2 regions of the Paenibacillus liaoningensis genome follow, and region 2 is predicted to be linked to the other one. Evidence: riboswitches for the same ligand, from Rfam matches in the RefSeq annotation. Region 2 holds a riboswitch; the other holds the start of a gene.

Region 1 (4,756 bases), on a different contig from region 2:
TTCCACTGCGTTTAACCGAATATTTTCATTTGACGCAGCAAGGCATCGCTTTATTCGCTCTCGCTGGTGTAGCAGGAGCCGTAGCGGCGCCTATTGCCGGCAGATTGGCTGATCGTGGTTTGACTAAATTGCTGAGCGGCATCGCGATTGCCGTTTCTGCCCTTGCTTTTTTGACAGCCTATCTCGTCCGAGGGGATTCTTTCGCCGCTTTGACGTTACTGCTGGTTGCTGCTATCGTTTTGGATATGGGGGTGTCAGGAAATCTTGTGTTGGGCCAGCGCGTTATCTATTCGCTAGGCAGTGAGATGCGCGGACGCCTTAATGGCCTATTCATGGCTATTTTCTTCATCGGCGGAGCCGTGGGGTCTTTTTTGGGAGGATGGGCCTATGCTTATGGGGGATGGGCTTTAGCTTCCCTGATCGGTATCGCTCTGCCGGTACTTGCCTTTCTATATTACTTAACCGAGGCAAAGCAGCCATCAGGGAATGCATAAAACCTTCGTGCTTGGTAAAAAGAAATTTCTTACAGCGGAATTAAAAAATAAGGGGAAGCGCTGCTTGAACCAGTCTTGTATTGGCAAGTCCAGCGCTTCCTTTTTGTGAACCTATAACAACTCACCCTCCGGTGGATGCTATAGCAGTTCCCCTTCATAGGCGGTTACAGCTTTTTCTCATATAAATTTGCGCTCCAGCCCTCTGCATCGTATCTGCCGCATAAGCTCAAGCCTTGGCTAACATAAAAAGCGTTAAGCGACGGATTTTCCGCCATGCAATCAAGGCGCATCCAGGTTTTTCCACGCCCGCGAATATATGCTTCCGACCACGCAAGCACTTGACCGCCAAGACCTTGCCCTTTGAAACTGCGAGATACAGCCAGCCGATGCACATAACCGGCATCCGTATGAAAATGCTCTCCCCAGATCGGCTCGTAGCCCCACTCGACCGAAAAACAGCCCGCAAGCTCGCCCCGCAAGTAAGCGACGAACACTTCTTTTTCCCTAATGAATTTCTCTAAATATTCCATTGTAAAAGAATCCTCGCTCCACTGGCGCAAGCCTTTCGCCTCATATATCCAGCGGGCTGCTTCCTTGTATAAACGAAGCATCGCTTCCAGATCATCAGATGCGGCGCGTTTAATTTCAAGCTCGGCTTTCGATGCAGACACTGCCAAGTGGAGGCTGTTTTGTACTTTCTCTTCATGCCAATCATATTCAATAGTAGCTGCTGTTTGCTCAGCCCGCTCCTGACCGTGCAGCCTTGCCACGACATAAAGTGCAGCATCCATGCCAGCCGTCACTCCTGCGGACATGACGATTTTTCCGTTATCCACATAGCGCACGTTCTCAACAATCGTCACACTGGAAGGCGCAAGCTCACGCAGCAGATCAAGTGCCCGGCGATTCGTTGTAATCTGGAGTCCATCCAGCAAATTCGCTTTGGCCAGCAGCAGCGCACCTGTACATACAGATAAAATAAGTTCAGCATGCTGTGCCGTTTGGCGAATCCAGCTCGTAAGCTTCTCATTATGAATCTCCGTACGCGATCCCATGCCACCAGGAACGATTAATATATCAGGCATAGGACAATCGTCGAAGCTATGCGCTGGTGTAATCGCAATTCCGCTAAGCGTATGCAAAGCTTCCTTCGTCTCTCCAACCGTGTATACGTTAAAATCCCTATCCTTGCCGCTCGAGATGGCGAATATATCAAACGGACCAGCAAAATCAAGTGTATCCACTCTCTCATAAACTAACACCGCTACATTTCTCGTCTGCTTCAATTCGACCTCTCCTTAAAATAGAAAAGTATTTGGTCATTTGACCAAATACTTTGCCCAGGCGAACGGCTGCTATGACATATGCGCTCCACCGCAGTGCTCTGCGTTTTCGCCAGTTACGCATACCAAATAATTAATGCTAGTATAGCGGAAAGCCGTTATTTGTCAACAACTAATTCCGACTTTTTAAATCGGCATTGCATTACCTTCATGATCGACGAACATAAAGCGACCGTCCGGCGTGCGGCGCTGCTCCAATAGCTCAATAATGCCGCGCGCGCTGTGGCTCGCATCCAGCGGCGCTTCTCCACCGCCCATATCCGTCCGCATCCAGCCAGGATGAATACTGAGCACCTGAATGCCCCGCTTTTGCAAATATACATGAAGCTGCTGCGTGAACATATTGAGCGCTGTTTTGGATATCGCATAAGGATAATCGCCTGGATAAGCATGCGTGATGCTGCCCGCTTCAGAAGAAATATTAAAAATGGCAGCGTCCTTCTCCGTTAATAAAGGCAGCAAATGCTTCACGACACGCATAGGCCCATATACATTAATATCCATCGTCAGCGCAACTTCCTTAAAATCCAGCTGTTCGATGTGTGTATTTCGAGAATTGAGAATCGCTGCATTATTAATGATTGCTCCAAGGCTCACGTTCTGCTCCTTCAATTGTGAAGCGAGCGCTGCAATGCCTTCCTCATTCGTGACATCCAGCTCCACAATCGACAGCCGCTCACCATACTTCTCAGTAAGTGCCGATAGCTTTTCATTAGTCTCATTAGGTGATCGAACTCCCGCCACAACCGCATGTCCGCGCTCCAGCGCCTCACTCGTCAACTCGTAGCCAAGTCCTCGCCCTGCACCTGTAATTAAAATGTTCATGCTCCCAGCTCCCTCTATTTAATTTCTTTCCCGAAGGAAGCTTCCGCTTCCTTAAGCGACTGCTCCAATCTGCTACGCAGCTGCACCATCCACTCCGACTCATTGTCCCACGTTTCCGCTATCGCCCTCCTTACACGAGCGTAGCTGTACACGCTGTTAAAGCCTTGGCAGCCAGGCAACATCTCCTCATCGGAATCATAATGTATGAGACCAAAATGCTTATCAGAAACCGACCACGTCTGAAAATAGCTCCTTAGCTGCTGCACTTCAAAAAGCATTGCTGCTTTAACCAGCTCAGTCTCTTGCTTTAATGCAATCGCTTCCAGAACAATGAAGCCATTGTCCTTCAAATAGGCGCTAAATGCAAGCTCCGCTCACATATTTCCCTTATTTTTCTGACGAAAGAAAATATACGGGGATCACGATTTAAGCTTGACACGTTTCGTTTACACTTGTAAACTTTAAATATCGTTTACAAGTGTAAACGAATAAAATCAAGAAGGGTGAATACGATGCACGAGTCCCCACACATTACCGAGGCCGAAAGCGAAGTGATGAAGCTACTCTGGCAAAAGGAGCCTTTGTCCGCCAGTGAGATTATTTTCAAACTAACCCAACAAATGCATTGGTCGGATCAGACGATTAAGACCTTCCTGAATAGGCTTCACAAGAAAAAAGCGATTCGATTCGAAAAGTCCGGCCGGAACTACCTCTACTATCCGCTGGTTTCGCATGATGAATACTTAAAGGCCGAGAATCGTTCATTTCTGAATAGAGTTTATAAAGGAGCAGTAGGGATAATGTGCGCGAAATTTCTCGAAGAAGAGACACTATCGGATAAAGATATTGAGGAACTTCAACAAATTTTGGAGAACAAGAAGAAGCTATGAAGTATCTGGAAACGGTCTTTTCTCTTCTGTTCACTGCGTCAGCCGCATCGACGGTAATTCTATTAATATTACTCTTGATTCGGAAGCTGTTCCAAAAGCACCTTAAACCTAGAGTTATCCATATATTGTGGTTTCTTGTGTTAATTAAGCTGCTGGTTCCCATTGCTCCACAGAGTCAGTTAAGCTTGTTTAATGTGCTGCCGCAAACGTTCCCGCTGGAATGGAATTCAGATCAGAAGAGTAAGCAGCTCACTCCCTTTACTAAGATCGGTTCCAACTTGGAAATTCAATCCAATTATATGGATATAAAAAAGCAGCCTCCCGAGTTCATCACGAACCAAGCAGACGAAACAGGAACTTCAGTCGCCACACGTTCTTCTCAAGACCATATTCCAGAAAGCACAGATGGAATGACCTGGCTATCGATTGGCTCGCTGGTATGGCTTATAGGGCTTCTATGCTTGGGTGGATATTATCTGTTTAGCGCGCTGATTTTCAGAAAAACAGTCGGAAACTCAGTGAAAATTGAGGATGCTGAAGTACTCATGGCTCTTGAGGCATGCAAACAGAAGCTGAACATTAAAAAAAGAGTATACGTCTATGAAACTAGCCATCTTCGCAGCCCTTGTCTTTATGGTTTATGGAAGCCGCGGATTTATTTGCCCGAGGATATCAGCACGATCGCCGATTCAAACCAGCTAACGCATATCCTGATGCATGAACTCATTCACTACAAACGCAAGGACTTATGGTTCAACTCCCTGTGGGCTCTTTCCGTAGGGATGCATTGGTACAACCCTTTGGTGTGGCTTTCCGTAAGAAAGATGAAAGCCGATCAGGAGGTGGCCTGCGACGCTCGTGTTCTTGAAGCGCTGGGCGAGCGTGAAGCTTTGTCCTATGGCAGAACCTTACTTATGCTGTCGCGTTTATTTGCCCATCCCCCCTCTTCTCAGGTCAACCTATCGTATTTTGGGGACAACAAAAATGAAGCAAAACGGAGAATGATAATGATTACCAAGTTTAAAAAAGGTTCGTACAAGCTCTCGGCCGCCGCTATTCTCTTGGTTATTGCCTTGAGCGCCATCTTGCTCACCAATGCGTCGGATTCAGAGAATGGTACCGAGCTCGATATGGTTGCCCAAGCAGCAAACCCTAGTTTGGATCTATATCCTATATACAACGATTCATTCAGATGGTTTCATAG
Region 2 (4,756 bases):
TACGGGCTTGGTGCCGATGCTCGCAGCTCGGAGGCGGTGGCGCAGATTTTTCAGGCCAAAGGCCGCCCCTCCGATAATCCGCTTATTGTTCACATCGCAACGATTTCGCAGCTTGATGAGCTGGTGCTGCCTTACTCGGCACTTGCGAAGCAATTGATGGAGCAGCTGTGGCCAGGACCGCTTACGCTTGTGCTTCCCGTTCAGCCGGGAGCGGTGTCGCCGCTTGTAACGGCTGGCTTATCCACTGTTGGCGTTCGGATGCCTTCCCATCCGGTGGCGCTGCGCCTCCTTGCAGCTGCGGGCTGTCCGGTTGCCGCGCCAAGCGCTAATCGTTCGGGCAGGCCAAGCCCTACGCTCGCCGAGCATGTGGCTGAAGACCTCAGCGGCCGGATCAGCGGCATTGTCGACGGCGGCGCTACAGGCATCGGCCTTGAATCGACCGTCATTGAACTGACGGGCGAACAGGCGCTTCGCATTTTGCGCCCAGGCGGCGTAACGGTGGAGCAGCTGTGCAAAGCGGCGCCGCAAGCGGAAATTGACGCACCTGCGGAAGCTGAGTCGGCCGTGGAGGAGCTATCTGCGCCACGTTCGCCAGGCATGAAATATACGCATTATGCACCGAAGGGCGAGCTAAGCGTCGTACAAGGAAGCTCAGCCGCCAATCGTGTTGCTTATATGCAGGAGCAGGTGTCGCAAGCCGTGAACGCCGGACTGAAAGCAGGCGTTCTTGTATTCGATGAGCAGGCCGCTGTTATGGAGGACGGCTCCGCTCTCGTGCTGACCTACGGGAGCGGGCAGCAGCTGGAGCAGGCTGCGCACCGCCTGTATGCAGCATTGCGGCAGTTTGATGCTGCTGGCGTTCAGCGAATTTGGGCAGAAGGCTGCGAGCCAGATGGTATCGGAGCCGCACTTATGAATCGGCTGCTCAAGGCAGCCGGTCATCGCACCCATCAGGTATAAGACAAGACCAGCTTAAGCCGGCGAACTATTTTTTCACTAGTAAAATTAAGCTCGTGCCGGTTATACCGGTCGTGCCTGTCATGCGATTTTTTGACTCAAGTTTTGCGGTTTGCCTGGCGCTTTACAAGGGTAAGAATATCTCCAAGACCGATTAAACAAGCTATAGTATGTTTGTCCCCATTGCCGCATATGTTGGGTTAAGAGTGTTTGCGGACGTGGGGGGAGATCATTTTGTGGAGTAGCCATATGCTTGGAGGGCAATTTATTACACTGCTGCTTATGGCGGTTGCACTTGGCATGGATGCTTTTTCGCTAGGAATTGGAATTGGGCTGCGCGGTATTCGCTGGCTCCATATAATAAGATTAAGTGTTATTATCGGTATTTTTCATATTATTATGCCGCTCGGGGGCATGTACGCTGGGAGCTTCGTCAGCGGCTTGCTTGGTCATGTAGCGACTGCGTCTGCTGGCGTACTGCTGGTGCTGCTCGGCGGGCATATGATTTATAGCTCCTTGCGGGGAGAAGATGTGCAAGCCTTTGATTACCGCACCATTTGGGGAACGCTGCTGTTCGCGCTGGGCGTCAGCGCTGATTCTTTTTCCGTTGGCGTTACGCTCGGCATGTTCGCAGCTGATTTGATGCTGACGGTGCTGCTGTTCGGTTTTTTTGGCAGCTTAATGTCGATTATGGGATTGCTGCTTGGAAGAAGAGTCAGCCATAGGCTAGGCGGCTATGGCGAAGCATGCGGCGGCGCGGTGCTGCTGGTGTTCGGTATAATGTTTATTTTCTGAAAATATAAGAATTTATAAGTTTACATGTATAAATAGGCTTATATTTCATCGCGAAACGGAAGCTTTGCCATCAAAGGATGGCATCAGCCGTTTACGCTTGATACACATAGAAAGGGGCATGCGGCGTGAAGCACATTTTGTTCATTTGTACGGGAAATACTTGTCGTTCTCCGATGGCGGAGGCGATGCTCAAAAATATGGTGGGCCAGCAGGGTGTAGCAGTAGAAGTGCGTTCGGCAGGCATCTCGACCATTGACGGTTTGGCCGTTTCCGGCCATGCGACAGAGGTGCTGCGCGGTTATGGCATTGAACATCAGAGCTCTTCGTGCGCGCTGACAGCAGAAGCGGTAAAATGGGCTGACCTCGTACTGACGATGACCGCCAGCCACAAAAGAGGACTGCTCCAATGGTTCCCAGAAGCCGTTGATAAAGCGCACACGCTCAAAGAGTATGTCAATCAAGATACGGGCGTACTGGCAGACATTAAGGAACTGGAGCGGCTGTATACGGAGCTGCACATGAAGCAGACGCTGGGACAGCAGCTGACGGATGGCGAACGCAATCGTCTGCTGGAGTTGGAGCGCCGTATACCAAGCTTTGATATTATAGACCCGTTTGGCGGAACACTCGGTAATTACAAAAGCTGCGCCGAGGAAATTCGTAGCTGCTTGCAGCAGCTGCTCTTGCGGTTAAAGCAGGAATAAGCGAATGGTTGTGGCAGCGCAAATGTAAAAGCGCGAATTTAGGCGCGGAACCGATTGATTTTTCACAAAAATTCGGCTATGATGAGTACAGATATACGGTTTCCGATGTGACTGGCGACGGAAGTGGGTAACCACGGTGGAGCATCGGAACATACGGCCGGTCGCCTGGGCAAAGAGCAGCATGCTGAAGAGCATGTCATGCTCTTTTTTCGTCTTTTAGGACAAATTTAGGTATAATAAAAGCGCCGAATTGCGGAAGCGGAGTTCATGTGCCGAGCGCCGCAAGTATCATTGCAAGTGCAGCATCGTCATACTTTGGAGGAGGTTTATACGTGAAAATTGCCATTGGCGCCGATCATGCCGGCTACCGGCTGAAGGACGAAATTGTACCATTTCTGCTATCGCTTGGTCACGAAATTGAAGATTTCGGTTGCGACTGCAATCAATCGGTCGATTACCCGGATTATGCACTGCCTGTAGCAGAAAAGGTGGCAAACGGGGAAGTGGATCGCGGTATTCTCATTTGTGGAACAGGCATTGGCATGTCGATTGCCGCTAATAAGGTTAAAGGCATCCGCTGCGCGCTGGTGCACGATTTATTTTCCGCCAAAGCGACGCGCGAGCATAATGATACGAATGTGATTGCACTGGGCGAGCGGGTCATTGGACCGGGGGTTGCACAGGAAATTCTTCGTATTTGGCTGGACACGCCATTCTCCGGCGGCGAGCGTCATGCGGGACGCATTCATAAAGTAGGCCAAATCGAGCAAAAATATAACGCTTAAGCTAAATCAACAAGTAAGAAGGCTTTGTTCCATGCTTGCATGGATACGGTTAGTTAGACAAGGAGGCCGCCTGCTATGGAAGCAAACGAGGAAACGATAGCGATAGCAAGCGCAGTAGAGACGGTCGTTCGCGAGCTTGCGGCAGCGGGCAGCCTGCGGGCTGGACAGCTTCTCGTCATCGGCACGAGTACGAGCGAGGTGCTGGGCCATCGCATCGGGACGTCAGGCACGCTGGAAGCTGCTGCGGAAATTTTCGCTGGAGTGGAGGCTGTGCGCCGCGATATTGGTTTTTATCCGGTGTATCAATGCTGCGAGCATTTGAACCGCGCGCTCGTTATCGAGCGTGCAGCGGCTGAACGTTACGGACTAGAGCAGGTTGCGGCGATTCCCGTTCCGAAGGCGGGCGGCTCTATGGCGGCTTATGCGTATCGGCATATCAGCGATGCCTGTCTCGTTGAGACGGTAGCCGCGCATGCTGGAATAGATATCGGCGATACTTTCATCGGTATGCATTTGCGCAGAGTGGCGGTTCCGGTGCGGCCTTCGATTCGCAGCATTGGCGAGGCGCATGTCACGATGGCGGTTACGCGGCCAAAGCTTATTGGCGGTGTACGAGCGGTGTATGAGCTGGACGGTGTGGCAGACAGCCGTGATGCTGTTGTCTTGTCTCCGGAGCAATCAGCTGGGACATGCGATTAATCGCAAGCATTCTATAAAGATTTTATTATTGGCGGATGGAGCATGTAACCCGTAGAACAAATATCTGACGAGTCTATCATGCTTAATCCTTATCTATATAACAAGCACACACAACTAAGGAGGCATTTATAATGGAAAATCTACGTAAACAAGATCCGGAAGTTTTGAAAGCAATGGGACTGGAATTGCAGCGTCAACGCGATAACATCGAGCTAATCGCATCGGAAAATATCGTAAGCGAAGCTGTGCTTGAAGCATTGGGTTCTGCTTTGACGAACAAATATGCAGAAGGCTACCCAGGCAAACGTTTCTACGGCGGCTGTGAGCATGTCGACATCGTGGAAGATATCGCACGCGATCGTGCAAAAGAACTGTTTGGCGCAGACCATGCCAACGTACAACCGCATTCCGGCGCACAAGCGAACATGGCTGTTTATTTGGCGGCGCTTAAGCCTGGCGACACGGTACTGGGCATGAATTTGGCTCATGGCGGCCACTTGACGCACGGCAGCCCGGTTAATGCATCCGGCTTGCTTTACAACTTCGTAGCCTACGGTGTAAATGAAGATTCCTTCACGATTGATTATGAAGAAGTTCGCAAAGCGGCCTTCAAGCACCGCCCTCGCATGATCGTAGCTGGTGCATCTGCGTACCCGCGCATTATTGATTTCGAAAAAATGGCTAAAATCGCCAACGATGTAGGCGCACTATTTTTCGTAGATATGGCTCATATTGCAGGTCTTGTAGCTGCTGGTCTTCACCCGAGCCCAGTGCCTCATGCGCATTTCGTTACAACGACAACGCACAAAACGCTTC

Evidence for each region. A riboswitch is a leader RNA that binds a small molecule or an ion and turns the genes downstream of it on or off. The one in region 2 is predicted to bind ZMP and ZTP.
Region 1: it holds a riboswitch for ZMP and ZTP, as region 2 does, so the genes downstream of both, AC6B99_RS11475 (GNAT family N-acetyltransferase) here and rpiB (ribose 5-phosphate isomerase B) in region 2, are expected to answer to the same signal.

What each region holds. Positions count from the first base shown of each region.
Region 1 covers NZ_JCAALU010000007.1:31,265-36,020, reverse strand. Annotated here, with positions in the region: gene AC6B99_RS11480 (MFS transporter) at 1-494, shown strand, start outside; gene AC6B99_RS11475 (GNAT family N-acetyltransferase) at 659-1,780, opposite strand; ZMP/ZTP riboswitch at 1,826-1,907, opposite strand; gene AC6B99_RS11470 (SDR family NAD(P)-dependent oxidoreductase) at 1,964-2,662, opposite strand; gene AC6B99_RS11465 (hypothetical protein) at 2,677-3,012, opposite strand; gene AC6B99_RS11460 (BlaI/MecI/CopY family transcriptional regulator) at 3,175-3,552, shown strand; gene AC6B99_RS11455 (M56 family metallopeptidase) at 3,549-4,756, shown strand, end outside.
Region 2 covers NZ_JCAALU010000009.1:134,971-139,726, forward strand. Annotated here, with positions in the region: gene AC6B99_RS15055 (L-threonylcarbamoyladenylate synthase) at 1-960, shown strand, start outside; gene AC6B99_RS15060 (manganese efflux pump MntP) at 1,207-1,752, shown strand; gene AC6B99_RS15065 (low molecular weight protein arginine phosphatase) at 1,878-2,456, shown strand; ZMP/ZTP riboswitch at 2,554-2,634, shown strand; gene rpiB (ribose 5-phosphate isomerase B) at 2,789-3,241, shown strand; gene AC6B99_RS15075 (TIGR01440 family protein) at 3,317-3,940, shown strand; gene glyA (serine hydroxymethyltransferase) at 4,072-4,756, shown strand, end outside.